Regions from separate parts of the Methyloceanibacter caenitepidi genome, predicted to be linked through region 2. Evidence: predicted binding sites of a transcription regulator. Region 2 holds the regulator's gene; each other region holds the start of a gene.

Region 1 (7,154 bases), 810 kb from region 2:
TGGAGGCCAAGATCGCCTCCATGCGCAAAATCGACTGGGAATCGCTCGCCATCAACTTCGTCATGGTGTTCTCGCCGAACACGCTTCAGGGTGCGCCGCACCGGCTGGTTACCACGCTCGAACTGCCGAAGGGCACGGCGCCGGAAACGGAAGCAAAGATCATCCAGGGGCTGGCCGAGCGTTTTCCGCTGGTGACGGCCATCAAGATCGGCGACATCGTCGACGCGGCGAAGTCCATGCTGGCCAAGCTCATGGCCGCGATCAGCGCCACGGCTGGCTTCACCTTGCTGATCGGGGCCGCGGTGCTCGCAGGCGCTGTCTCCGCCGGCCAGCAGCGCCGGACCTATCTCGCCGTGCTCTATAAGACGCTCGGCGCCACACGGCGGCAGATTCTCGGCGCCGAACTCATCGAGTTCGGCTTGCTTGGATTGGCAACCGCCGTTCTAGCCGTCGTCATCGCAACGGTGACGGCCTGGGCCCTTTGCACCTTCGCGTTCGACATCACCTTCGTCTTCGACCCGTGGGCGGCCCTGGGAACTGTTGGACTGGCACTTGCTCTGGTCTTGTCGGTCGGGGCCATCACCACGTGGCGCGTGCTTTCGGTCAAGGCGGCGCCTTATCTGCGGGCGGAGTAGAGCGGCGACGTGATCGGAAAACGGCGGGAAACTGATAGAAGCTTCCGATTGCCCGGTCACGATCCCATCATCTTGCGGAAATAGCCTGAAACCCCCATATTTCACGCAAATGCGGCGTTGGCCGCGACGAACTACGACCAACGAAACAACGGAACAAAGGACCCAATTTCATGGCGGAACTCGAAAGACGTTATGAGCAGACGGTTGGACGCGCCGATGCCGGCGTGATCGACCAGGGGCTTCGCGCCTACATGCTCCGCGTCTACAACTACATGGCCTCCGGCGTGGCCATCACCGGCGTGGTTGCCTATGCGGTTTACGCAATGTCGGTGGTGACGGGTGCGGACGGCTCCATCACCGGACTCACCTCGTTCGGCAACCTTATGTTTGCCAGCGCGTTCAAATGGGTCGTGATCTTCGCACCGCTGGCGATGGTGTTCTTCCTGTCCTTCAAGATCCAGACCCTAAACGTCGGTACGGCGCAGATGCTGTTCTGGCTATTCGCGGCGCTCATGGGCGCATCGATCTCGTCGATCTTCCTCGTCTATGCTGGCGAGAGCATCGCGCGGGTGTTCTTCATCACGGCCGCAGCCTTCGGCGCGCTGTCCTTGTGGGGCTACACCACGAAGAAGGACATTTCCGGCTGGGGCTCCTTCCTGTTCATGGGCCTGATCGGCATCATCATCGCCTCGCTCGTGAACCTGTTCATCGGCTCCACGGCGCTGCAATTCGCAGTGTCGGTGATCGGTGTGTTGGTGTTCGCCGGCCTTACCGCCTACGACACTCAGCAGATCAAGGAAATGTACAGCGTCCAGGATGACGGGACCGTCGCCGGTAAGAAGGCTGTGATGGGCGCCCTTCGGCTCTATCTGGACTTCATCAACCTGTTCTTGATGCTGCTGCAGCTCTTCGGCTCGAGCCGCAACTAGGACGCGCCAGCCGGATTGCAGGCGGTAGACTTCGAACGACATGAGGCCCCGGCGACCCGCCGGGGCCTTTTTCGTTGAAAAATCAGTGGTTGCGCGAATCGAGCGCTTCGCGCGGGCAGAGCCTTGAAAAACCGCCAATCGTCGCCAGATTCCGAATTCGCGACGGGCATCCCTCCCCGGCGCGAGGTTCCCCCCGTACGGAACCGGAGAAGCCCCGAGTCCCCCCGTCTCCGGGGCTTCTCTTTTGTCCGCTGTCAGAGATTGAGCGGCGAGGCTCGTGTCAGGTCACAACCCTCAAACCCTTGTCCAAGGCCCTTAGAACACGGCTCAGATCGTGGCCGCGCTTGAGGATCAGCCCCGTGGCCGCAACCACGCTGTAGGCGCCCTGGCGCCGTGCCAATTTCGGGGTCTTTTCGATGCGATAGAGGGGCATTTCCGAGGAGCGCCGGAAGATCGAGAAAACGGCTTTCTCCTTGAGCATGTCGATGGCGTAGTCGCGCCACTCGCCGCTCGCCACCATCCGTCCATAGACACTGAGAATCTGGCTGAGTTCCGCACGATCGAAGGCAATGCCTTCGCGCCGCGCCGCCACCTCTGCTCGGTATGATTCGCCGCCGGCCACCCGTGCCAGCGGCAAGACTATCGGCTCCGTTTCGCTCAACACGCGCCTCCTGTGACGGAACCGTCATGATGACCGTGCGGCAGACGAATTTCAAGCAACTCCCGCGCCTAAGGTGCGGCCCCGTACCTGTAACAAAACGTAACAGAAATCACAGTTCCGCCCCGTTTCAGTCAACCGCACGCCCCAGAAATCCTTAGGATATCGAAAGTTGCCTTATGGCCCGGTCCTAGTCGAGGGATCTCGGAATATCAGCCCCCCAGCCCCCCGGGGTCTTTCGCGGGGGCCGGGCCGTTGTTTTCAGTGGCACTACAAAGGGCCGGCTAACGCCGGTCCTTTGTTTTTGGGGCCAGGGGATCCCGACGTCTTATTGAGGTTTCGGTTCGAACATCGCGGCGCCGAGGACGGGCCCCGCGCCTTCCACCTGCAGCAGCGATACAAGGCAGTCGCCGCCGATGCCGTGTAGATCCTTCAGCGGCAAGCGCAGTGTCGTCGGCTCACCCTTCCACATTCCCACGGGCATCAGTTCGCGCACCGGATGCGTGTAGGTGATCGTTTCGCCGCGGTTTTCGCCGCGCGTGATCTTCACCGTCTCCTTGTCCTTCGCCACCGCCAGCCAAACTGTCGCCTGACGCATGTCGGACTTCTCGGGCGCGCGCCCGATGTCGACCAACAGACTGTCGCCTTCCGCGCGCATCGTCATGGGCACCTTCACATCCCTTAGCCGCCGCTCCGCGTTTCGGATGGCCATCTCGATAGCCGCTTCGTTGGCGCCGTTCACATGGTCGATGCCGTCCACAACGACCTGCGGCGTGTAGACCTTGCCGTCGCCGCGCGCCATCGCATAGTCGCGCTGCCGATCGCTGTTCTCGGGGCTGGAAAGCGTGTCGTGCCAGCCGAGATAATTCCAATAGTCCACGGAGAATGACAGCGTGATCACGCCCGGCTTGTTCTTCAGCTGGGTCAACAAGGCATCAGCCGGCGGGCAGGAGGAGCAGCCCTGGCTGGTGAAGAGTTCAAGTAGAACCGGAGCGCTCCCCTCACTAGGTGTCTGAATAGCACCGGCGTCTTCGGCGTGGCCGACGGTGGATGCGGTCCCAAAACCCAAAAGGGCGAAAGCGAGTGCGCCGCCGGCCCGCAGAAGGGGTCTTCTGGAAATGGCAATCTTCATGGCTGACAGCATGCCGGAATCCAGTTTGACTTTCTGGCAAAATCAGATCGCGCGCAGTCACAACTCGGTGACCTCATTCCGCGGAATTACTGGAAATTGAGGCACCGAATTGTATTCGCGTATACGCGTCTTCCAGGCTGGGGCACAAGTGCCTTAAGCCGCCTCTTTCACAAGGCCGCGCAGCACGTAGTGCAAGATTCCCCCGTTGCGGAAGTAGTCCAGCTCGTCATACGTGTCGATGCGGACCAGCAAGGGAACCGTTCGCGTCTTGCCGTCCGGATAGGTGATGGCGGCCTCGACGATTTGGCCCGGCTGAATGTCCGCGAGCCCCTTGAGAGTCACGGTCTCGTTGCCGACGAGACCCAGCGTCTCCCATGACGCATTGTCCGTGAACGTCAGCGGCAGCACGCCCATGCCGATCAGGTTCGAGCGGTGGATCCGTTCGAAGCTCACGGCAATGACGGCGCGCACGCCCAAGAGGCGCGTGCCCTTGGCGGCCCAGTCACGCGAGGATCCCGTGCCGTATTCCTTGCCGGCGAACACCACCAACGGCACGTTCTCGGCCTTGTAGCGCATCGCCGCGTCGTACATGGCAAGGCGCTCACCGGAGGGGTAATGCACGGTCACGCCGCCCTCGACGCCGGGAACCATCTGGTTCTTGATGCGCGTGTTGGCGAACGTGCCGCGCATCATCACCTCGTGATTGCCGCGCCGCGAGCCGTAGGAGTTGAAGTCCGCCGGAGCGACGCCGTGCTGGGTCAGGTATCGGCCCGCAGGACTGTCCGCCTTGATCGCGCCAGCAGGCGAGATGTGGTCGGTCGTGATCGAGTCCAGGAAAAGGCCAAGCACGCGCGCGTCTTCGATATCCGTCAACGGCGCGGGGTTCATGGTCATGTCGGCGAAGTACGGCGGCTCCTGCACGTAGGTCGACGATGTGTCCCACTGATAGGTGAGTCCGCCTTCGACGGCGATGGCCTGCCATTCCGGGTCGCCCTTGAACACGTCGCCATAGCGCTCCTTGAACATGGACTTCTTGACTGCCTTGCGCACGAGTTTCGCGATCTCCTTGGACGACGGCCAGATGTCCTTGAGATAGACCGGCTTGCCGTCCTTGCCCGTGCCGATCGGCTCGGTCGTCAGATCGATCGTGACCGAGCCCGCCAGGGCATAGGCGACCACGAGCGGCGGCGAGGCGAGATAATTCGCCCGCACGTCGTTGTTCACCCGGCCCTCGAAGTTCCGGTTGCCGGAGAGCACCGAGGCGACGGCAAGGCCGTTCTCGTGGATCGTATGCGAGATCTCTTCGGGCAACGGCCCGGAGTTGCCGATACACGTCGTGCAGCCATAGCCGACGAGATTGAAGCCCAGCGCGTCGAGATCTTTTTGCAGTCCCGCCTGCTCCAGGTAGTCGGTGACGACTTGCGAACCGGGCGCGAGTGAGGTCTTCACCCAGGGCTTCACGGTGAGCCCCTTCTCGACCGCGTTGCGCGCCAGCACGCCGGCACCCACCATCACGTAAGGGTTGGACGTGTTGGTGCAGGACGTGATCGCGGCGATGACAACGTCACCGTGTCCGAGGTCGTAGTTCTTTCCGTCGACCGGAACGCGCTTATCGGCCTCAGCGCCCTTGCCGTATTCCTGGTCGAGGACCTTCGAGAACGCAGGCGCCGCGTTGGTGAGCGCCACACGGTCCTGCGGCCGCTTCGGACCGGCAATCGACGGCACGACGTCGGAGAGGTTGAGCGACAGCGTGTCGGTGAAGACAGGATCGTCCGTGTCATCCTTGCGGTACATGCCTTGTGCCTTGGCGTAGGCCTTAACCAGTTCGACGCGGGAGTCCTTGCGCGCGGTGGCTTCCAAATAAGCCAGAGCTTCCTTGTCGACGGGGAAGAAGCCGCAAGTCGCGCCGTATTCCGGCGCCATGTTGGCGATGGTGGCGCGGTCTTCGAGCGGCAGATTGTCGAGACCCGAGCCATAGAACTCAACGAACTTACCGACCACGCCCTTCTCGCGCAGCATCTCGACTACGGTGAGCACGAGATCGGTGGCGGTGACGCCTTCCTTGAGCTCTCCCTTGAGCTCGAAGCCGATCACCTCGGGAAGCAGCATGGAGATCGGTTGGCCGAGCATGGCCGCTTCCGCCTCGATGCCGCCGACGCCCCAGCCAAGCACCGCGAGCCCGTTGACCATGGTCGTGTGGGAGTCGGTGCCGACGAGCGTATCCGGGTAGGCGACCGTCTTGCCGTTCTCTTCCTTTGTCCACACGGTCTGGGCCAGATATTCGAGATTGACCTGGTGGCAGATGCCGGTTCCGGGCGGCACGACGCGGAAATTGTCGAACGCGCCGGCGCCCCAGCGCAGGAACGCATAACGCTCGCCGTTGCGCTCATATTCCTTGTCGACGTTGAACTTGAACGAGGCGCCGGAGCCGAACGCATCGACCATCACAGAATGATCGATCACGAGATCGACGGGAGCCAAAGGGTTGATCTTCTTGGAATCGCCGCCGAGCTTGGCGACCGCATCGCGCATGGCCGCGAGGTCGACGACCGCGGGAACGCCCGTGAAATCCTGCATCAGCACGCGCGCGGGCCGGAAGGCAATCTCGCGGTCGCTGCGCTTGTTCTGAACCCATTCGGCAAGCGCGCGGATGTCGTCCGAGGTGACCGTGCGCCCGTCCTCGTGCCGCAGGAGGTTCTCGAGCAGAACCTTCAAGGAGAACGGCAGCTTGCCGACGCCGTGTAGCCCCTTTTTCTCCGCGACCTTCAGATCAAAATACTCGTACTCGTGCTTACCGACCTTCAGAGTGCGCCGGCACTTGAAGCTGTCGAGCGAGGTCAAAACAGCCGATGTCAATGAAATCTCCTTTACGAGCCCAGACGTTGGGCAAGTCCCAGCAAATATGTTCGCCTTGGCCAATTGAATGCAAAGACGCAGCCAATTGCGTCTAACCCCATCGCCGTGAAGCCTCAAACCGGCCCTTGCGCCCCCGATTGGGGCGATTTCCCGGCCAGTGGGGCGTGTTGGCCTTTGGATACACGCTTTTCGGCAACTATAAAGACCCTTGCAACGACCAGACAATGACGCGAAGAGACGCGCTTTCCATCGCCGCCGCGACCCAACCTGCCGAAATTTTGCGCAACCAGGCTGCAGACCGTTCTATGAGCACCCTTTTCTCCGTATCCCTCGCGGCTCATGACGTCGCCTGCGACCGAGGCGGGCGGCGCCTGTTCGAGGGGCTTTCCTTCAGCCTCGAGCCCGGTGATGCGCTCCTCGTGCAGGGCCCCAACGGGACGGGCAAGACCAGCCTTATGCGTCAGATCGCCGGCCTGCTGCCTCTCGCGGCGGGAGAGATCGCCGCGGCGGGCGCCGAGGCGGATACACCGGCGGCCGAACTGTGCCACTACGTCGGACATCTGAATGGACTGAAAGCCAGTCTGAGCGTGCGGGAGAACCTGGCGTTTTGGATGGACTATCTGCGCGGCGACTTTGAAAGTGGCGACGTGGACTTCGCGCTCGACGTTTTCGGGCTGACGCCGATCGCCGATATCGCGGCCGGGTTCCTCTCCGCCGGCCAGAAGAGAAAGCTCGCGCTCTCGCGATTGTTTGCCTGTCCGCGCCCGATCTGGCTGCTCGACGAACCGTCGGTCTCACTCGATACCGCGTCCGTCGCGCGCCTTGCAAAGGCTATTGAGGCGCATGGGCAAGCGGGCGGCATCGCCATCGTCTCGACCCATGTCCCGCTGGGCGGTGCCTTCACCCATACGCTCGATCTGCAATGCCTGGATCCCGGCGAGGCC
Region 2 (7,154 bases):
GCCTAGAACATCCGCTTGCTCGGCCTGGAACGGCAGCACGACGTCATCCGCGGGCACCGCAAAGTCGATCGCCTCGGTGGCGGCGGTTTCGCTCACCGCTTGCCTCCGCGCTTACCCGCCCGCTTCTTGGCTGGCTTCTTTGCAGTACTTTTCTTAGCCGTGCGTGTTTTCTTGGGGGCCACGTTCTTGCTAGCAGCAGCCTTCTTTTTTGCAGTAGCCTTCTTGGCGGGGAGCTTCCGTTTGGCCGATGCGGCCTTGCGCGACGGCTTCTTCTTTGCCGCTGCGCGCGCCGGCAAGCGGCCCTTGTTCAAGCACCAAACCAGAATGGCCTTCTGCGCGTGCAGCCTGTTTTCAGCTTCGTCCCACACGACCGACTGCGGGCCGTCCATCACCGCGTCGGTGACCTCGTCGCCGCGATGGGCCGGCAGGCAATGCATGAAGATCGCGTCGGGCTTGGCGAGCGCCATCAGCGCCTCGTCCACCCGGAACGGCTCGAGCGCGCTCTTGCGCGCAGCGACATCCTTGTCGCCCATGGAGACCCACGTGTCGGTCACGATGCAATCGGCGTCCTTAGCGGCCGCGCGCGCGTCCTCCATGACCTCGATCTGCGCGCCCTCGGCACGGGCCCAAGCCAAGAGGTCCTGGTCCGGGCCGAAATCTGCCGGCGACGCAATGCGCACGGTGAAGCCGAAACGCGCCGCGGCGTGCACCCAGGAGGTCGCGACGTTGTTCGCGTCGCCAATCCAGGCGACCACGCGGCCCTTGATTGGGCCCTTATGCTCTTCGAACGTGAGGACGTCGGCCATGATCTGGCAGGGATGGGACCGCGCCGTGAGCGCATTGATGACCGGGATGTCGGCATACGCGGCGAAGTCCAGTAGGCCCTGGTGCGGACCGGTGCGCAGCATGATCGCATCCACATAGCGCGAAAGCACCCGCGCCGTGTCGCCGATGGTTTCGCCACGGCCGAGCTGCATGTCCTGAGCATTCAGCACGATGGCCGCACCGCCGAGCTGGTGCATGGCCATCTCGAACGAGACGCGCGTCCGCGTAGATGGCTTTTCGAAGATCATGGCCAGGACCGCGCCTTTCGGAACGGCAAGGCCTTTCGGGACCTTGCGCGCCTTCTTCAGTGCGGCGGCGGCATCGAGGATGGCACGCAGCGTCCGAGTATCCAGCGCGTCAATATCGAGAAAATGGGAAGGCGTCGAAGGCATGAATGGATTGTCTTGAAATTGGGGAGGCTGAAACGAAGGGGCCCTAACCGGCATCACCCGCTTTCAGGGCGATGCAAGCGGCATCGATGGTGCGGCTGGCGAGGTCGATTTCCTCTTCGTCGACGATCAGGGGCGGAAGCAGCCGCACGACGTTGTCACCGGCGGGCACAGTCAGCATGCCCCGCTCGCGCAGCGCCGCGACAAGCTTGGTGTTTTCCGGTTTGCATTGCAGTCCCATCATGAGCCCCTGGCCCCGCACCTCGGCGATGATTTCGCTGTGCTCGTCGGCAATCCCGGCGAGTTGCTGCTTCAATCTTAAGCCCATTTGCGCGACATGTTCGAGAAAGCCGGGCTCCAGAACGACGTCGAGCACGGCATTGCCGACCGCCATGGCAAGCGGATTGCCGCCGAACGTGGATCCATGCGTGCCGGGCACCATGGCCTGGCCAACGGCTTCCGTGGTGAGGCAGGCGCCGACGGGGAATCCGCCGCCGAGACCTTTCGCCGAGGCCATGATGTCCGGTGTGATCTCAGCCCATTCGTGCGCGTAGAAGCGGCCGGTGCGGCCGACGCCCGACTGCACCTCGTCGAGGATCAGCAGCAGGCCCTTCTCATCGCACAGCGCCCTTAAGTCCTGCAGGAAGCGATACGGCACTTCGCGCATGCCGCCCTCGCCCATGATCGGCTCGAGCAGCACGCCGGCTGTCTCATCCGAGATCACCTCCTCGATGGCGTCGATGTCGAAGCCCGCCACCTGATCGAACCCGCCCACGGGCGGCCCGAAGCCCTCCAAATGCTTGGCCTGGCCGCCGGCGGCGATGGTCGCCAGCGTACGCCCATGAAAGGCGCCCTCGAAGGTGATGAGCCTGAAGCGCTCCGGCGCGCCGTTGGCGAAGTGGTAGCGCCGAGCGCACTTGATCGAGGCCTCCACGGCCTCGGCGCCGGAGTTGGCAAAGAACACGCGGTCGGCAAATGTCGCGTCGCACAGCCGCTGGCCAAGCCGCTCCTGATCGGGAATGCCGTACAAGTTTGAGACGTGCCAGACCTTCTGCGCCTGCTCGTTCAAAGCGGCAACCAGATGCGGATGCGCATGCCCGAGCGCGGTCACCGCGATCCCGCTCGAGAAGTCGAGATAGCGCGCGCCGGTCTCGTCAAAGAGAAAGGCGCCTTCGCCCCGCGCGAAGGTCAATCCGCTGCGGGCATAGGTCGGAAGGAGAGCCGACATGAAACTTCCGTGTTCTTGAAACAAAAGTGCCGCCAACGGGCGGCAGCAAGCAGTGTCAGAGTGTTAGGTCTGCACCACACTTGAGTCAATCTGTCCTTATGACCCGCTTATCCAACGGTTCTCCACGCTTCTATTCAGCCTCGGGTTTGTGCTTCGCGCGGAGTGATGGCAGAATCCAATCGTTCCGGTGGAAAACGAGGCACACAAGCGTGGCGGACGCTTGTCGGTTCCTACCGGCCTTAGTAGGGTAATAATCGTTCGGCTACCAGATGTCGTAGGCACGGTGGACTCCCGAGCGGTCATTTCTCAGCAGTAAATCCGAGTATTGCAAAAAAAATGCCGTCGCTAACGACGGGTGGAATCTGAGTCCAAACTGAGGAGGCCGAAATTATGGCTTGGACTGACGAAAGAGTTGAACTGCTGAAGAAGCTCTGGTCCGAAGGACTGAGCGCGAGCCAGATTGCGGGGCGCTTAGGCGGAGTGACCCGGAATGCGGTTATCGGCAAAGTGCATCGGCTCGGATTGTCGGGACGCGCGACCAGCTCGCGGTCCAGCGTTCCGCGCCCGAGACGCACGCAGGCACCCCGGCAAAACAGGGCGCCTTCCATCACTTTCGGCACGCGCGGCAACGTCGCGCTGAAGCCGACCTACGAAGAAGAATACGAGGCGGCTCCTGCGCCGGCTCCTGTCGAGGAACTGGTGATCCCGCTGCATGAGCGCGCCACCATCCTCACGCTGAAGGAGTCGATGTGCAAATGGCCAATCGGCGACCCGACCGAGGAAGGGTTCCACTTTTGCGGGCGCAAGAAGACCGGCCTATCGCCTTACTGTGAGCATCATGCCCGCATGGCGTTTCAGCCGGTTCAATCGCGGCGGCGGGAGAAGCGCTCAGCCACTGGCTGAGCCTCTCTTCCAAGAACAATCTCTGTTCGAGATTCGATAGAAGGCGCCGGGACGACCGGCGCCTTTCTTCTTGGCGGCCACGGCTATCAATTGCTCCGGGAGCGCCCGGCACACCGGTGCGGGCCTAAACCGTCTCTTCCAGCTTGTCCGAAAATGCGTAGCCCGCGCCCCGCACGGTGCGAACCGGATCGCGCTCGCTTCCGCGCATCATGGCCTTGCGCAGGCGGCCGATATGCACATCCACCGTGCGTTCGTCGACATAGACATTCCGCCCCCAAACGCCATCCAGGAGTTGCGCGCGGCTGAAGACGCGGCCGGGGCTCTGCATGAGAAACTCCAAGAGGCGGAACTCCGTCGGACCCAGATGGACCTGGCGGCCGTTTCGCGTGACACGGTGAGAGTCGCGATCGAGCTCGATATCGCCGACGGAAAGCACGGAGGCAATCCGCTCCGGGTTGGTCCGGCGGAGGATGGCCCGCACGCGCGCCATCAATTCGGGCAGCGAGAACGGCTTGACCACATAGTCGTCCGCGCCGGTCGTTAGGCCGCGGATACGGTCATTCTCTTCGCTGCGCGCCGTCAACAAAATGATCGGTATCGTTCGGGACTCCTTGCCCGTTCGCAGCCGCCTGCAAAGCTCGAGCCCGGACAGGCCCGGCAGCATCCAATCGAGGACAATGAGGTCTGGTGAATTTTCCGCAATCGCCACTTCGGCCTCGTCGCCGCGATGCACGACATCGACGGAAAAGCCTTCGGCCTCCAAATTGTAGCGAAGCAAAAGAGCAAGAGGCTCTTCATCCTCGACAACCAGCACCTTTGCTCCCGCGTTCATGACGCACACCCCCAGTTAGAAGGTCGAGCTTCGCAACGACGTGTACGCCGTCGAACTTGTCGTATCGCCTTTCGGACGCTGATCCGTGATCGGCCGTCCATGCACAAGATAGTACACGGTCTCCGCAATATTGGTCGCATGGTCGCCGACCCGTTCGATGTTCTTCGCGCCGAAAAGCAGATGCGTGCAAAGTCCGATGTTCCGCGGATCCTCCATCATGTAGGTGAGGAGTTCGCGGAACAGCGAGTTGTACATCGAATCGATCTCTTCATCCTTGTACCAGACGTTCAGCGCGCGTTCGGCGTCGCGCTCGATGAAGGCGTCCAGAACGTCCTTGAGCTGGCTCAGCGAGAGCTCACCCATATGCTTCAAACCCAGCATCAGCTGCTTGGGCTGCTGCTCGGTCACGACCGCGACCGCGCGTTTGGCAATGTTCTTGCCGAGGTCGCCGATCCGTTCCAGATCGGTCGAGATCCGCAAGGCGGCCATGATCTGCCGGAGGTCGTAAGCCATCGGCTGCCGGCGGGCGATCATGATCACCGCCTGCTCTTCGATCTCGCGCTGTAGCTGATCGATCTCCTCGTCCTCGCCGATCGTATTGGCGGCGAGATCCGGATCGCGGCGGTCCAACGCTTCAAAGGACTGTCCGAGGACTTTCTCCGCAAGCCCGCCCATCTTGGCGATCTTGTTGTTGAGGAGAGACAGTTCCTCCTCGTAGGACCGGACGGTATGTTCGTTCTGTTGTTCCATGGGGGGCGGACTCCTGAGCGCCGATATCAACCGAAGCGACCAGTGACGTAGTCTTGGGTGCGCTGATCGGACGGATTGGTGAAGATCGTAGACGTATCATTCACCTCGACGAGCTTGCCGAGATGGAAGAATGCCGTACGCTGGGATACACGTGCGGCCTGCTGCATCGAGTGGGTCACGATCGCGATGCAGAGATTTTCCTTAAGCTCATCCATGAGCGTTTCGATTGTCGCCGTCGCAATGGGGTCGAGAGCGGAACAAGGCTCGTCCATCAGAAGGACTTCCGGGTTCACGGAGATGGCCCGAGCGATGCAAAGACGCTGCTGCTGACCACCCGAAAGGCCGGTGCCCGGCGCGTCCAGCCGATCCTTCACTTCTTCCCAAAGACCCGCCTTGATGAGGCTGGTCTCGACGACCTCGTCCATTTGAGCCTTGGTGGCGCAAAGGCCGTGCAGGCGCGGCGCGTAGGCGACGTTCTCATAGATCGACTTCGGGAAGGGGTTCGGCTTTTGAAACACCATGCCGACGCGTGCGCGAAGCTGCACCGGGTCGACCTCCGGTGCATAGATGTCTTCGCCGTCGAGGCGAATGTCGCCCTTCACCTTACAGATATCGATCACATCGTTCATGCGGTTGAGGCACCGCAGGAATGTGGATTTGCCGCAACCGGAGGGACCGATCAGGGCCGTCACCGACTGACCGAAGATCTCGAGGTTGACGTCGAACAGTGCCTGCTTCTCGCCGTACCAGAGGTTGACGTCCGTCGCCTTCATCTTCAGCTCACCAAGTGCGGAAGGAGCGGCGTCGCCCATCTCCTTCGGCTCGGCGGGCTGCTCGACCGTCGTAGCAGGCCTGTCTTCCACCTTCGCCTCCATAGCTTCGGTCCCCTTTACCATTTGCGTTCGAACCTGTTGCGTAGATACACAGCCAAACTGTTCATGACGATCAGGAAGGCCAGCAAAACCATGGTCGCACCGGCGGTGCGCTCCACGAAACCGCGCTCCGCCGACGATGCCCACATGTAGATCTGCACCGGCAGGCCCGTCGCGGGTTCGAGGGGAGTCGTCGGGTATTCCACCACGAAGGCGACCATACCGATCATCAGGAGCGGGGCGGTTTCACCCAACGCTTGCACGAGTCCGATAATCGTCCCGGTCAGAATGCCTGGCAAGGACAATGGTAGGACGTGGTGTCCGATCAACTGCATCTTGGACGCGCCGACGCCAAGCGCCGCCTCGCGGATCGACGGGGGCACCGCGCGAATGGCGGCGCGCGTCGTGATGATGATGGTCGGCAGCGTCATGAGCGTCAGCACGAGACCGCCGACAAGAGACGCCGATCGCGGTAGTCCGAAGAAATTGATGAACACCGCGAGGCCGAGAAGACCGAACACAATGGACGGGACGGCCGCGAGGTTGTTGATGTTCACCTCGATCGTGTCCGCGATCTTGCCCTTGGGGGCGTACTCCTCGAGGTAGAGCGCCGCGCACACGCCCAAAGGCACCGCCAGCAAAACCACCGTGAGCATCATGAAGAAGGAGCCGATGAGCGCGACGCCGAGACCGGCGGTCTCCGGGCTGCTCGAGGCGCCGTTCAGGAACAGGCCAGTGTTGAAGCGCTTCTTCATGTCGCCGTTGTCGACGAGTTGGTCGATCCATGCGACCTGCTGATCGCTCATCGCGCGGCGATCGCTCGGCGTCTCGCGGTCGATTGACCCCTTTAGCAGCGCGTCGGCGTTGTCGCTTGCAAGGAGCCAGACATCCTCGGTCTTGCCGATGATCGACGGGTCGCGCAAGACCATGTCACGAAGCTGGACGTCGACGCCGCGGGACAAGAGATCGTTGGCGGCCCGGCGCTCCTTGCGATTGTCGGCGTCGACGCCGAGTTCCTTATAGAGCGCTACACGCGCCAGCTTGACGTAGTTGGCGCGGAAGATCTCATCTTCTGCGTCCGGATTGCCGGAGGGATTAATCACCTCCTGGCTGAACTGGACCGGCAGCTTGATGGAGGTCTGCAGGAAGGCGGACCAGCCTTGGCTGAAGATCGACCCGAACAGGAAGCACAAGAAGGCAAGGGCGAACAGGATCGCGGCAATCCCGTAGGCGCGAAACCGGCGTTCGGCCCGATGCCGCTTGCGCAGCTTCTTCTGAGCTTCTTCGCCCGTGAAGGACGCGAGGGAGGCGGTCTGGTCGGTCATTATTCGTACTGCTCCCGATATTTGCGCACG
Region 3 (7,154 bases), 1.3 Mb from region 2:
AGCTCATCGTCGCTCTCACGATCATCTGCATCTTCACGACAATCGCCTTCTTCATGCGTGGCTGGAACAAGACGAACAACATCATCGATCTTTCGCTCCTGAAAGATCGGAGCTTCGTCGCCGGAACGCTGGCGATCACGCTGTTCGGCATCAGCCTGTTCGGCTGGATGGCGATCATGCCGCTCCTCACGCAACGTCTTCTCGGCTATCCGGCCGACCTCGCCGGCATGCTGTTCATTCCGCGCGGCCTCGTGAGCGCGGCCATGCTCGCCATCACGGGCGGTCTCCTAATGCGCTTCGTCGACCCGCGCTGGCTTATCGGCTGCGGCCTGATCCTGACGGCTGCAGGAACGCTACCGATGGCCTTCTTCAACCTTCAGGTGGATCCCTGGGCCATCATTGCGCCGACGCTGCTGGCGGGAGCGGGGACCGGCCTCTTCTTCGTGCCGCTCACGGCCGTTGCCTTCGCGAACGTGCCGAATTCAAAATACGACGAGGCGGCGGGAATCTATGCCTTGATGCGTGGAATCGGCGCATCGGCCGGCATCGCCATCGTGAGCTGGCTGTTCGTGCGCCAGGCGCACATTCACTTCGCCGAGCTCACCGCTCACATCACGCCCTATAACCGCGATCTCCTGCCCTATCTCACCGAGCGCGGGCTGACGCCGCAGGACCCGCAAGCGGGCGCAGCCGTGATGCAGGAGATCGCGCGCCAGGCGCAAATTCTCGCCTTCGACGATATCTTCTGGTTCATCGGGATCTGCACCATCGCCATCGTGCCGGTGATCTTCTTCATGTCCCGGCCGAAGACCACAGGTGTGGTGGTCGCGCACTAAGGGCGGCGCGGTCCGTACAGAGCGGCTAACGGCACCCCGGCTCATACGCCTTCACTGCCCGGCTATCGCTACCAGCAGACTTTGGCGCCCGACGTGCAGACCGATGGCGACACGACGCCTCGCCAGCACGTCGTGTGGGCGGTCGATGTGATGATGTCGGGCTTCTGGTAGAGGTCCGGCGTCACCTCCCCGCGCCAATATGGATTGGGCTTTGGCTGAGCCGGCGAGAGCGTGACCTGGCTCACACGCCACTTTGCCTTGACGCCTTCGATCTCGTTCTTCAGAGCGGTCAGAGACGCCTGGACGGCGAATGACTTGAAGGGCCCGTCATCTGTGGCAAACACAGTCGCACACCGAGCCTCAGCGCCTCCACTTTGTGCCATGACGAATCCAATCGCCGCGATTGTCAGTGCAAGAGCACGCCGATACGACCCCATCGAAGCCTCCTTGGAATGCGCTGGTCGCTACCAGCAGATCTTCGCGCCGGACGTGCACACCGTCGGCGAGACCACGCCCGACCAGCAGATCGTGTGTCCCTGCGATGTGACCACATCGGGCTTCTGATAAAGGTTCGGAGACACGGAGTCGCGCCAGTAAGGCTGCGGCTTCGCGCGCATGGGCGAGATGGACACGCTGCGGAGGCGTTTCGAGGCCTTGAATTCCGCAATCGCTTCCTTGAGGGCGTTCTGAGACCGGGCAACCGCCGTCCTCTTGTCGACGCCATCGGCTGTCCCGGACAACCCAACGCAGCCCGCTTGCGCGCTCGCGCCAAGAGACAGGCAGAACCCAGCCGCCAAGAATGCCAGTGCAACGGCGCGCCAATACGACCTCATCGAAGCCTCCTTAGGACGTGTAGGATGGGAAAGTTGTACGAGCCGCAATCACCCGATTCCAGCCGCTTGCGCTCGCGGCAAATGGGTTCTCCACTTCCTGTTACCCATCTGCCACAGTCTAAGGCCGTTTTTTAAGCGAATTGGTCGTCAGCGCACGTCCTGCGCTGCAATATGAAGGTAGGTCGACATGTCCTCCAAGCTCGTTGTTGTGACCGGCGCTTCCAGCGGGATCGGAGAAGCCACGGCGCGGCGCTTCGGCCAGGCCGGCGCGCATGTGGTGCTATTGGCTCGCAACGCCGACCGTCTGGAGCGCGCCGCGCACGAGGTGCGCGCCGCCGGCGGCACGGCGACCGCGCTCGCTATCGACCTGCAAAACAGGGCCGAAACGCTGGACGCGGCAGCACGCATCTCGGGCGATATCGGAACGCCCGACCTTCTCGTCAACAATGCCGGCATCGGCCGCTGGCGGCCCCTCGTCGAAACCGGCCCCGACGAAGCCGCGGCCATGATCGGCGTTCCTTACCTTGCCGCCTTCAACCTGACCCGCGCCTTCGTGCCTGCCATGATCGAGCGCGGCTCCGGCGGCATCGCCTTCGTGACTTCGCCCGCTTCCTATCTCGCCTGGCCCAACGCGAGCGCCTACATCGCCGCACGGCGGGCTATCGCCGGATTCGCAGAGTCGCTGCAGAGCGAGCTGAAGACGGCGGGCATCGTCGTCACCATCGTGGTGCTGGGAACCGTCGAGACCCCCTATTTCGACAACAATCCCGGGAGCCGCGAAAACATCCCGGAGCTCGACTCCCGGCTCGCGCCCGTGTTGACGGCGGACCAGGCGGCGGAGGCTCTGTTCCAAGGCACGGAGCAAAGGAAGCGGTTCGTCGTGAAGCCTGGAATTTACCGGGCCTTGTTCGTCATGAACGCGCTGTTTCCGAAAACGGTCGCGAGCCAAATCCGCCGCGCCGCCAAGAAGGGACGACGAACCGGCGCCTAGCGCCGCAGCATGCCGAGGCGCTTCAAGATCAAAAAGACCAAGCCCGACGCCCCGAAAAGCAGCAGCAGGGTCACGATGAAGCCCGAGCGGTCGTGTTCCAGCGGCAAACCGCCGACATTCATGCCGAAGATCGACGAGATCACGCCGGCAGGCAAAAACACCGTCGTCACGATCGTCAGCAGTTGAAGGTTGCGGTTGGTCTGGTCGGTCATACGCAGCGAAACCTCTTCCTGCAGCAGGTGCGCGCGGTCCCGCAAGGCGACCATCTCATGATCGAGCCAGTCGAGCCGCTGCGCGATAGGGCTCGTTTTCAGCACATGGGCTTGGCCCGCCGTTTGCGAGGTGTTCTGCTCGTACCGTCCAATCACGGACCGTTGCGTCGACAGCAGCCGATGCAGCCGCACCGCAAGACGCCGGCATTTGGCCAGACGCTTCGGGATGTCGTCGTCGAGATCGACGATCAGCCGTTCCTCGATGAGGTCCAGCTCGTCGCCGATAGTCTCGTACTTCTCCTCGACCCCTGAAGCGACTTGCATGAGGATCGACTCAAGCAGGGCCGTATGGCTCTTCGGACCTTGGCCCGAGCGAAGCGATTTGCGCACGGCTTCGATCGAATGCAGGCCGTCGCGACGCCCCGTGATCAGAAGCTTTTCCGTCGCCACGAAATGTAGAAGACCGAGTTCGTTGGAAAGCCCCTCGAGCCGGCGGACCAAGTCGCCAAAAACCCCATAGATGCATGCACCGTCCGCATGCAGCTGCTGGCGATCCTCAACCGACAACAGGAGAGACACGGCCGCCTGGGGAACGTCTTCGAGACGCGCACGCAGGTACGGCCCGACACGCGCGTCCGCCAGGTTGACGTGCACCCAAAGCCAGCGACCGTCTCCCGTGTCGCCGAGCCCGTTGGGCGGCAACATGCACTCGGAAAGTTCCTGCGATGTCCCGTCGGCGCTGAAGCGGAATGCCCAAACAAGCCCCGGGCAATGGTCCAGAGACGGTTCTGCGGCGGGAGGCTGTACCGAACCTACTGCGGACTTAGCGGCCTGAGTTTGCGACATGTTCTCCTCTTAAGCTGTGAGGAGAGACTCCAAACATTGCACTCTTGTGACAGTCGTTGGCCGCCCTGCCGGCGGGTGGAAGGCCTTAGGGCGCCGCGGGAATGGCGAGCAAGGACTTGAGGGCCGAGCGAGGCCTGGCAAGGTCGGCCAAGGTGTAGCCGTCAAGAACCTCCAGAAAGGCCTCTCCCGCTTTGTGAAGGGCTTTGCGCAGCACGCAGCACCGTTCGATGGCGCAGCCTTCGTCCAGCGGCGGGAAGCACGGCACCAGCGCCATATCCGGTTCCGTATGGCGCACCACGTCGCCCAGAGAGATGCGCTCCGGCCGGCGGGCAAGGCGCAAGCCGCCGCCCCGCCCCCGCACAGTCTCCACGTAGCCGGCAACGCCAAGTTCATACGCGACTTTTGTCAGATGGTTCTTCGAGATGCCGTACGCGCCGGCAACTTCGGCGATGGTCGCCAGATCCCCGTCCTTGACCGCGACGTACATCAGCAGCCGCAGCGCATAGTCGCTGTAGACGGTGAGACGCATGGCCATCTCCTTTCGGCTTAAACATATATTTCAAATATTGCTTTATCTCAAGCCGCGCGATAAAAGGTGCATCTACAGTATATCTTTCCGGTCCTGCGATGGAGTTGAATATGACGGACTGCCCCGGCGTGGATTGTATCCCCCAAGAGTCTAGCGAGGCTCCGCTGACAGAGAACGGCATCCGGCTTCTGGTCGACCGCTTCTACGACAAGGTGCGTCAAGACGCGTTGCTCGGTCCTGTCTTCGCGCGCGCCATCCCCGACGACGCATGGCCGGCACACCTGGCCACCATGCGCGACTTCTGGTCGTCGGTGATGCTCACCTCCGGCCGCTACCATGGGAACCCGGTAGCCGCCCATCGGCGCCTCGACGGCATCAAACCGGCACACTTCGAGCGCTGGCTCGCACTGTTCGGCGAGACTTGCCGAGAGCTGTTCGGCGACAAGACGGCGGCGGCGTTCGTGGACAAGGCAAATCGGATCGCCACGAGCCTCCAGCTCGCGATGTTTTACCGGCCCGAGAACGATCTGCTGGCGCCTCAGCGGAAGCTCGCCGGCAGGGCCTAGCGATGCTCCTCGACGCTCGTGGCGATGAGTTCTTTGTTGAAAGCCCGCAGCGCATGGGCCTGGGAGATCCTGCCGACGATCCGGCCGCGATCGTGCGGATCCACGACGGGCAGAGCTTCGGCGCCGAGCGTGTCGAAGGCGCGCAAGGCCGTTTCCAGCGTCTCGTTGGACGGGATCGCGTGTTCGCGATCGCTCTCGGGCAGTTCGGTCGGCTCGCCCTCTGCCAAGGGGCGCATGATATCCGACACGCGCAGATCCTTCATGATCGTGCGGTGAGGGCCCTCATGGAGGACAATGCCGCGCGATTCCAGCTGAGCCTGGAACAGAGAGCGGCCGAGGACGGCCTGGTTGATGCCGTTGGCGACGGCGACCGTGAGAAGCAGCGCAAGGCTCAGTTCGAAGCCGCCGGTGAGCTCGAACACCATCACCGTCGTTGAGATCGGCGCGCCGAGCACGGCCGCGGCTACGGCGCCCATCCCGAGAATGGCATAAAGACCCTCGCTGGAGCCGACCTCGGGGACAGCTGCGGCCGCGATCAGACCGAAGGCGCCGCCCGTCATGGCGCCGAGATACAGGGCCGGAGAAAACACCCCGCCGCCGAAACGCGAACTCAGCGTGATGGCCGTCGCCACGGTCTTGAGCCCAATCAGCAGCAGCATCATGCCGATGGTCAGCTGGTCCTTTAGCGCCGCATCCGTCGTGTCGTAACCAACACCCAGCACCTCAGGGAACCAGATGGCGATGATGCCCACCATCAGACCGCCGATCACCGGCCGCATGACAAGCGGGATCTTGACGTTGCGCGCCGCCCAGTCGGTGCTGAGGATGGTCAGCTGAAACACGACGGCGACGGCGGCCGCGACGATGCCGAGCAAGATGAAGGCCGGCACTTCGAGATAGGAGGCGATGCTGTAGCTCGGGACGATGAACGCCGCGACATTTCCGAACCAGGCTTGCGACACGATCGTGGCCACGACCGACGAGAGCACCAGCGGCACGAAGGTCCGGATCGAAAAGTGACCGAGGATGACCTCCTGCGCGAACAGCACGCCCGCGATCGGCGCGTTGAACGATGCGGCGACCGCACCTGCGGCGCCCGAGGCGAGCAGCGTCCGCCGCGCCGCGTTGGGAAGATTGAGGTTCTCCGAACAGGCGACGGCAATGCTGGCGCCGAGGTGGACGATCGGCCCCTCGCGGCCGGCGCTGCCGCCGCAACCGAGCGAGAGCGCGCTCGTCACGGCGCTGATCAGGCCCTGGCCGAGATGAAGCCCGCGTCCGCCGTTGACGCGCGCTTCCATGACGTCGGGGACCGCCACGGTTCGTTTGGCCGTCAACGCATAGCGCAGCAGCAGCCCGACAAGCAGACCGCCGGCGGCGGGGGCCAGCATGACGACCCACCACGGCTGGTGACGCGCCGCCGCCGCCACATGTTCCGACATGGTATGGAGCCACGGCAGTTGGAAGACGCCGATGGCGAGGCGGAACAGGATGGCCGCCACACCCGTCGCCAACCCGATCAGCGGCGCCAGAAGCCAGACGGTCGTCTGGCGTGTCTCCTGGAAATGCTTGAGATTGGGGATCGTCCAGCGTCGTGCCGTATCCAGGAGTTGGGCGCGTCTCAAAGCCATAGAATGGGTTTAAGGTTGCGCGCCTCCCCACTCAAGCAATTGTGGCGCTCCGTTCACGGATTCCGCCGCAAACGCAATGGCCCAAAGCCGCGTCCTATGGTGCCCCGGGAGGCATCTCCGCGAAGGTGGGGATATCCGGATCGAGGTAGCGCCAGGACGGGGCGCGACTCGCATAAACGATCATCTGCGGCTTGGCGATCTCCAGATCGTCGAGGCTGGACGCCCGCACAAGGATCTTGCCGGGCATGTTCGAATTTCGCGAAAAGATTGGGGAAGCGCATTCGGGACAAAACCCGCGACTTACGATGCTGCCGCTGTCGGCCGGGAAATCGAAAAATTTCAGCGTGCCGGTGACCGTGAAGCCATTCTCCGGAACCATCAGATGGGTAACGTGGTCGGTCCCGCTGGTCTTTCGGCAATCTTCACAGTGACATTGGCCAACGATAAGCGGCGGCGCCGCGCTTTGATAGCGAACCGCGCCGCACAGACAGCCTCCGGCGAAGCCGTCCGCGTTTTCCGTCGTCGATTCATCGTCCGCCATCGGTCCCTCCTTGCGTTTCCGGCGATGCCGAAGCCCTTTTCTCTGTCTCAGTCAGAGATACGGAGCCTGGGCCATGATAGCTCGTCACTTGTCACTTGCAAGTTAAGAGTGACATACTGGATTTCATGGATGATTCGCGATCAGGCTGCCCCGTCGCCATGACCCTCGATAT
Region 4 (7,154 bases), 1.2 Mb from region 2:
CCGCCACGGCCTTCGCCATCGAATTGCTGTTCAACGTCGTCTTCATCGCCGGGGCATATTGGCTGGCGTCGGGAGACAGCACGCGGTGGGTCTATCTTTGCTTGACGCTGGCGGCCCTCGTCACGCGCTGGGCAGCGCTCCTAACGGGGGCGCCCTGGCTGCAAGTGACGTCGGCCACGGTAACCCTATTCTGGTTCGCACTCAGCATCGCGCTGATCTTCGGCGAGCTGGCCCGGCGGCGCGACGTCGACGCCAATACGATCATGGGTGCCGTTGTCGCCTATCTACTCTTGGCCGTCGCGTTCGCGTATCTCTACGGCATCATCGAACACATAAACCCCGGGTCGTTCTCCGGAATTCCCGCCGAGACCGGTCGCACGAACCTTAGCGACGCTCTCATCTATTTCAGCCTCGTGACCCTGACCACCGTGGGATATGGGGACATCGTTGCCGTATCGGGCCCCGCCAGGCCGTTGGCGGGCCTGGAGGCGGCTTGCGGGACGCTCTACGTCGCCGTCATGATCGCACGGCTCGTCGCACTCGAGGTAGCCGCTAGGCTTCGCGGACACGGCGAGCGCTAAGCAGGCAAACCCGCGCCTGGGCGAGACCCACTCGCGGCGCCCCTCTTGCCGTCGGACAAATCTGCACAGTTCGCGTAGCCCGTCGGCTACCCCTTGACCAAAAGACGTCAGCGGGAGACCCTACGTTACAAGGCGGCGCGAGCGGACGAAGTACGTTAGACTTGCATGCCGCCACATCTGCCCGTTCCTCCAATTGGAAGAGAATCATGCGCCTGCGACTGGGTTGCCGTCTCAGCTACCGGCTAGCTGCGCCTACACCGATGATTCTGCTTTTGAGCGTGCATTATTCGCGCACGAGCGACCTTGAGCGGCCTGATCTGCTCACCACCATCCCCGCAGTGCCCATCGAAAGCTATCGGGACGGGTTCGGCAATTGGTGCAATCGGCTGACCGCCCCTGCCGGTGAATTTTGCGTCTCGACCGACACCGTCATTCGCGATGCCGGCTTGCCCGACGAAAAGGACACAACCGCCGAGCAGCACACCGTCGAACGGTTGCCGGGTGAGGTGCTGACCTTCCTCTTGGCGAGCCGCTATTGCGAAACTGATATTCTGTCCGACTTCGCATGGCAGCAGTTTGGCCAGGAGCCTCTCGGCTGGGCACGCGTACAGGCGGTCTGCGATTTCGTGCATGATCGTATCCGCTTTGGGTACGAGTTTTCCCGCGCCACGCGCACCGCGGTGGAAACGATGAAGGAAAGAGTTGGCGTATGCCGCGACTTCACGCATCTCGCGATCACCCTGTGCCGCTGCCTCAACATACCGGCGCGGTACTGCACCGGATATGTCAGCGACATCGGACAACCACCGCCCTATGCGCCGATGGACTTTGCTGCCTGGATGGAAGTCTACCTCGGGGGGCGGTGGTGGGTATTCGACCCGCGCAACAACGACGTCCGCTTGGGCCGAATCCTCATCGCAAAAGGGCGTGACGCGGCTGACGTGCCGTTGACACACAGCTTCGGACAACATGAGCTGGTTGACTTCAATGTCTGGATTGATCGCGTGGACGATAATCCGATTCAGTGATGTTCGCCAACCCCGAGATGAAGCGGTACGAGGACAACGCTTGTCGGCTCAAGAGCGGCCGCTTGACGATTGCCAGGCTTGAAGATCGCAGCATCCAGGTGCCAGTCCGGTCTGCCGGACGCACGTTTGGGACATCAGATTGGCCGTGTCCGACTTCCGCGTTGATTTAACGCGGCAGTTACACAGGAAGGCCCCGCTCGCGAAACCTTGTGGTTTTCACCAAATGCGCCTATATAGAGAAATCGACATTTGGCCGGACCATTGGCCGTAGCGCACAAGCGCGCGTTTCAGACCCTCCCAAACATCGACAATCTCGCTTCGAGTCGCGCTTCGGCGCGTCTTCAGGCACGACTACATACACTTGGACGAAAGGAACCCCGATGAATACGGGAACCGTTAAATTTTACAACTCCACTCGTGGCTTCGGCTTTATTGCACCGGCCGATGGCGGCAATGACGTGTTCGTGCACGCTACTGCGCTGGAGCGCGCCGGCATTGCGCACCTGGCCGAAGGTCAGAGTGTCAAGTTCGACACCGAGATCGATCGCCGCAGCGGCAAAACCGCTGTGAGCACCATTGAGGCCGCGTAGTCTTTTTAGACTAACGCCTTGATGAATTAGAGCCGTCCCTTCGGGGGCGGCTCGTTAGCTTTACTCCAACCCGTCCATTGGATGGCGAACCGAACCAAAGGCCTGACATGAGAACGTCACTTGCCGCGCGCATGACGGCAGCCAAGCGTAGTGCCGAGTTGGTTCGCAGCCAGAGCCAACAGCGCCATGACAACCTGATGCGCGATCAAGAACGGGAGCGCCAGGCAACCGCCACAAAGACCGCCCGCTTGCGCGAACTTCGACTTGCGAAGGAAGCCGCCGAGAGGGAAGAGGCGGCGCTCAAGCCTGCGCCGGCCAAGCGCGTCAGAGCGCGCCGGTCGAAGCAAACGTGATCGCCGTTCAATAACGACACCGAGGTGCAGATGGCCAAGCCGAACTACAATTTTCAGAAAGCCGAACGAGAGCGGGCCAAGCACCTGAAGAAGCAGGAAAAGCTCAAGCGGCTCGAGGAAGAGACGGCCAAGCGCCAAGCGGAGCGTAGCGGTGAGACCGACCCGGACTCCCACGCCCCTACCGACGCAGGGGAACCCTAACCCGAAACAGCATACCGTTGCGGTTGTCCCAGCCCGAAAGGCGGCCAACGGCTCCTTTCGTCCTGGCAGAACCGCCCATGTTTGGCCCGTTGCAGTTTCGAACTCAGTCTTGGAGGAACCGTGGAACATCCTGGCTTTTTTGACCGCGGGACCCCTGTCTCACTCAGACACATTGCCGACGCGGTCGGCGCTGAGTTGAATTGTGCGGACGATGGCCTGACTGAAATCGATGACCTGCGCGCGTTGAACGACGCCGCCGCCACGCATCTCACATTTTGTACCGGCCCCAAATACGCCAAGGCTCTCTGCGCCACGAAGGCGCGGGCGTGCCTCATCAAACCCTCCGACGTCCGTCTCATTCCGGCAAATGTCGTCCCGATCATCACGGACGCGCCGCACCGCGCCTTCGCCATGGCGATTGGGGTTCTCTATCCCTCGTCGCTCCAACCCGAGGCGGACTCGCCGCACGCAACCATCGGCGGCCCGCTGGTACACCCGACCGCCAAGATTGGCGAAGGCGTCACTATAGGGCCCGGCGCCATTGTCGGGCGCGAGGCGAAGATCGGTGACCGCACCACGATTGCCGCAGGCGCCGTGGTTGGCTACCGCGTATTCATTGGAGCAGACTGCTTTGTGGGTCCCGGGGCCTCCGTAACCCATGCCCTGGTTGGCGATAGGGTCACGCTTCATGCTGGTTCCCGCGTCGGGCAGGATGGCTTCGGCTACGTCATGAGCCCGGAAGGGCATTTCAAGATCCCACAAATAGGACGGGTAATCATTGGCGATGGCGTCGACCTTGGTGCCAATTCGACTGTCGATCGCGGGTTCCTCACGGACACGAAGATCGGTGAAGGAACCAAGATCGATAACCTCGTTCAGATCGCCCACAACGTGGTGATCGGCCGCCACTGCATTATTGTGTCTCAAACGGGCATTGCAGGGTCGGCCGTACTCGGCGACTTCGTCATCCTGGGCGCCCAATCCGGCGTGGTGGAACACGTAAAGATCGGCGACGGGGCACTGATTGCCGGCATGGCCCACGTAAAGGACGATGTGCCGAAAGGGGCCCGGATGGGCGGAACGCCGGCACGCCCGTTCAACGAGTGGGCACGCGAGATCGCCGCGGTGAGGCGGCTCGGAAAGAAACGGAATTAGTTAGGCGTAGGCCATCTTCGCAGATTGAGCGCGCTCACGAGCCGGTTGGGTTTTGCAGCTCCCCGTCCGGCCAAAAACTGACCAACGGGCCGCGTCGTCCCGAGGTGCACGGCGCCTGGACGACGGGCGGGCCGCAAGCACCCTCTCCCCCTCTGACTACTCAAGCTGGCATCCGCGGAAGAGCCGTCGCTGTCATATCGCTGTCATAAGCTTGTGAGTCCGGCAGAAACTTCATATGACCTCGCATAGGAAAGCGGGGGGCACGCACCTTATGCCAGTGCAGAACGGCGATGAATCAGAGGTCGGCTTGGGCAGCACCAAGAAGCCGTCTCTCGACAAAGACCTCCAGAAAATCGAGCAATTGGAAGAAGCGACCCGCGCGGTATCCCGCGCCTGGCCTTCCGTTGGAATTGCTATTCTTTTTCTCGCCGTCGCGGGCATTTTTTCCAGCTTCCAGGCCGGGGCCGCGGCCGGCAGCGTACTGATTATCGCAGCGGCCATCATCGGTGGCTACATGGCGCTGACGATTGGCGCCAACGATGTCGCCAATAACGTCGGTCCGGCGGTGGGCGCGCGCGCCCTCACCATGACCGGCGCGCTTGTCATCGCTGCGATCTTCGAGTTTGCCGGCGCCATGATCGCCGGCGGCAGCGTTGTCCAGACTATTTCCAAAGGGATCATCGATCCAAACCTCGTTCCCAGCAGCGAGATTTTCGTTTGGATCATGATGTCCGCGCTCTTGGCGTCGGCGCTATGGGTCCATCTCGCCACCTATCTTGGCGCGCCGGTATCCACGACGCATTCGATCGTCGGCGGCGTGCTGGGCGCAGGCTTAGCGGCCGTTGGCGCCGACGCTGTCGATTGGTTCGTGATGGGGTCCATCGCCCTGAGTTGGCTCACCTCACCCCTGATCGGCGGCGTGATCGCCGCCGCGTTCCTGGCCTTCATCAAGATCAACCTGATTTACCAGGAGGACAAGATCACCGCGGCGCGGCGGTGGGTGCCGGTCCTGGTTGGGATCATGTCGGCGGCGTTTGGGGCCTATCTCGTCATGAAGGGCCTGAAGCACGTCTGGAAACCGGGACTGCCCGCGATCGCGGGAATCGCGATCCTCATCTACGCCGCAGCCTATCTTGCGGCGAGGCCCTGGGTCCGCAGGCAGTCGGAGGGCATGGAGAACCGCAACCAGAGCCTGCGGAAGCTCTTTCACCTGCCTTTGATCTGCTCCGCGGCACTTCTCTCATTCGCGCACGGCTCCAACGACGTCGCCAACGCGGTCGGCCCCCTCGCGGCAATCGTCAGCAGCGCCACGACAGGTACGCTGTCCAGCACGGTCGGCGTACCGATCTGGGTCATGGTGATTGGCGGGGCCGGCATCAGTCTTGGACTATTCCTGTTCGGTCCCCGCATCGTCCGCATTGTGGGCGATCAGATCACCAAGATGAATCCGATGCGCGCGTTCTGCGTCGCGCTCTCAGCGGCGCTCACGGTGTTGGTCGCCTCGCAACTCGGCCTGCCGGTATCGACCACGCACATCGTTGTCGGCGCGGTGTTCGGCGTCGGGTTCTTTCGTGAGCAGTACACTGCGCGCAGCAGGCGGCGGCGGGCCTATGTCAGGACGCATCGCATGCACAACAAGGGGCGCCCCCGCGCTCTGGCACCGGAAGAATTGAAGCACCGAAAGCTCGTACGGCGCTCGCACTTTTTCGGCATTGTCGCCGCCTGGGTCATAACCGTGCCGTCGGCGGCGGCGCTCGCGGCGGTGACCTTCCTCTGCGCCGATTGGCTGCGATAGGCAACGCACATTCGCAGCACCGAAGACTAATTCGGCTGCTGCTCCTCTAACCTCTTGTCTGCCATCTCCTTGAGGGTGTTGAGCATCTTCCCCAGGCTTTTCGTCAGGTCCGCGGCGGCAGCGGGGGACAGGGCAAGTCTCGAAGTGACGTGGATATTCGCCGCTCCAGTCCCCTCCACCGCCCCTGCGTCCGGATTGCCGGTAGGCAGGACACGCGCCACGCCAAAGGTCAAACTGACAGAAGCGCCGTCAAAGGCCGCACTAATGAGCTTGTTGACGTAGATCTCCGTGACAGATGGATCGTCCACTATTTGAGCTGCTGGTCTGGCCGTCATGGCAAAAACCTCCCACATTTTTCACGGCCTCTACTTCCCAAGCGATGCCGTCTCATCGTTCAGGCCCCGCGCGTGCCGGCACGCTCGCTTGCAAGCGAGGGAGAAAATCCCAAAGGTCTCTGTTCAGGTCTCGCAGATCGTGAATTGCAGCGGACATTTCGTCGATGCGCGCCTGGTCGACTTTGCGGGTCTCCCCGAACTTGAACTGGCCTCGCCGCTCCACGATGCGCAAAGACTGCGTGTGCGTTATGTCGCCTTGCTCGTTGAGCATGAACATCGCGTGGTTGAACTCGTTGCGCAGCCGTGTGGCTACCGTGAATCGCTCGATCAGGTCATCGAGCTCCTCCCGGACTTCGGGCTGACCAATTCGGATGAGCGCCAATCGCTGTATCAGATCAAGTCTCGCCCGCGTGGTGTTGAGCGTCGAGAACACGATTGCCGCCGATATTTCGTCCGTATCGAGCAGAAGCATCAGCACATAGATGAACATGCTCTCGTTGTTGGACCAGCTGAACGAGAGATTCCCGATCAGTGCGAGAAGCATTGTCCGGCGGTCGGCAGACGCGAGCGCGGCCGTCTCGATCGATTCGAAGTCGGGTTTCGGCGGCAATCGTGAAACCATGGGAAAGACTCGCAATTGATCCGTGAACGCGCGAAAATGACGATCCAACGCCAGTGTCGATCCCCTTCCGACGAGGGGTGATGCCATGTTTGGACTTCTGAAGGTCCGCCGCGCACGCAAGGCAACCGTCGCTTTGATCTCACCATTCGTCGAGGAGAGTCAGAGACGACTTTCCTCGAAACTGACGGAGCAAGTTTGGTTGGACCCCTACATGGTCGGCTTCATGAGCATGCTGATCTCCTTGGTCGCTGAATACACGACGGGGCGCCTCGATTCTCAAAGCGCGGGCCTCGTTCAACTCGAAGCGTGGCGGGACGTGACAGGATTTCCGAGCCATTTGATCGGAGAAGAGATCTGCTTGCTCAGCAGCGGGCACGACCGGAAATTCAGTCACGGCTGTCTCAACGCCAGCCGCTTCATGGAAGAACTGACGCGCTCCGTGTCTAATCATCCCGATCGCCTTCCACCTGGCTCTCGGGTACACGGCCTCAACT

Evidence for each region. Region 2 encodes PhoB, which activates phosphate uptake and scavenging genes when phosphate is short. Its sites were predicted from a motif close to TGTCATNNANCTGTCAT; they were not measured.
Region 1: a site for PhoB is predicted at 2,237-2,253, ahead of GL4_RS00265 (DUF2794 domain-containing protein). Genes of this name have one in related genera too.
Region 3: a site for PhoB is predicted at 3,754-3,770, ahead of GL4_RS14460 (CorA family divalent cation transporter). Genes of this name have one in related genera too.
Region 4: a site for PhoB is predicted at 4,099-4,115, ahead of GL4_RS14740 (inorganic phosphate transporter). Genes of this name have one in related genera too.

The regions. Positions count from the first base shown of each region.
Region 1 is NZ_AP014648.1:48,497-55,650, forward strand. Features, by position in the region: gene GL4_RS00255 (ABC transporter permease) at 1-635, shown strand, start outside; gene GL4_RS00260 (Bax inhibitor-1/YccA family protein) at 806-1,564, shown strand; gene GL4_RS00265 (DUF2794 domain-containing protein) at 1,845-2,225, opposite strand; gene GL4_RS00270 (DUF1223 domain-containing protein) at 2,551-3,150, opposite strand; gene acnA (aconitate hydratase AcnA) at 3,508-6,210, opposite strand; gene ccmA (heme ABC exporter ATP-binding protein CcmA) at 6,516-7,154, shown strand, end outside.
Region 2 is NZ_AP014648.1:859,948-867,101, reverse strand. Features, by position in the region: gene GL4_RS04060 (Hsp33 family molecular chaperone) at 1-96, opposite strand, end outside; partial or broken gene argF (ornithine carbamoyltransferase) at 306-1,217, opposite strand; gene GL4_RS04050 (aspartate aminotransferase family protein) at 1,261-2,442, opposite strand; gene GL4_RS04045 (GcrA family cell cycle regulator) at 2,833-3,345, shown strand; gene phoB (phosphate regulon transcriptional regulator PhoB) at 3,470-4,177, opposite strand; gene phoU (phosphate signaling complex protein PhoU) at 4,193-4,927, opposite strand; gene pstB (phosphate ABC transporter ATP-binding protein PstB) at 4,954-5,739, opposite strand; gene pstA (phosphate ABC transporter permease PstA) at 5,817-7,124, opposite strand; gene pstC (phosphate ABC transporter permease subunit PstC) at 7,124-7,154, opposite strand, start outside.
Region 3 is NZ_AP014648.1:3,008,950-3,016,103, forward strand. Features, by position in the region: gene GL4_RS14440 (DHA2 family efflux MFS transporter permease subunit) at 1-836, shown strand, start outside; gene GL4_RS14445 (hypothetical protein) at 905-1,180, opposite strand; gene GL4_RS14450 (hypothetical protein) at 1,301-1,669, opposite strand; gene GL4_RS14455 (SDR family NAD(P)-dependent oxidoreductase) at 1,857-2,660, shown strand; gene GL4_RS14460 (CorA family divalent cation transporter) at 2,657-3,577, opposite strand; gene GL4_RS14465 (RrF2 family transcriptional regulator) at 3,804-4,247, opposite strand; gene GL4_RS14470 (group III truncated hemoglobin) at 4,358-4,813, shown strand; gene GL4_RS14475 (chloride channel protein) at 4,810-6,441, opposite strand; gene GL4_RS14480 (GFA family protein) at 6,536-6,982, opposite strand; gene GL4_RS14485 (winged helix-turn-helix transcriptional regulator) at 7,108-7,154, shown strand, end outside.
Region 4 is NZ_AP014648.1:3,063,417-3,070,570, forward strand. Features, by position in the region: gene GL4_RS16970 (potassium channel family protein) at 1-581, shown strand, start outside; gene GL4_RS14720 (transglutaminase-like domain-containing protein) at 788-1,609, shown strand; gene GL4_RS14725 (cold-shock protein) at 1,990-2,199, shown strand; gene GL4_RS14730 (hypothetical protein) at 2,307-2,552, shown strand; gene GL4_RS17800 (hypothetical protein) at 2,583-2,753, shown strand; gene lpxD (UDP-3-O-(3-hydroxymyristoyl)glucosamine N-acyltransferase) at 2,874-3,908, shown strand; gene GL4_RS14740 (inorganic phosphate transporter) at 4,180-5,703, shown strand; gene GL4_RS14745 (hypothetical protein) at 5,730-6,038, opposite strand; gene GL4_RS14750 (hypothetical protein) at 6,091-6,660, opposite strand; gene GL4_RS14755 (hypothetical protein) at 6,746-7,154, shown strand, end outside.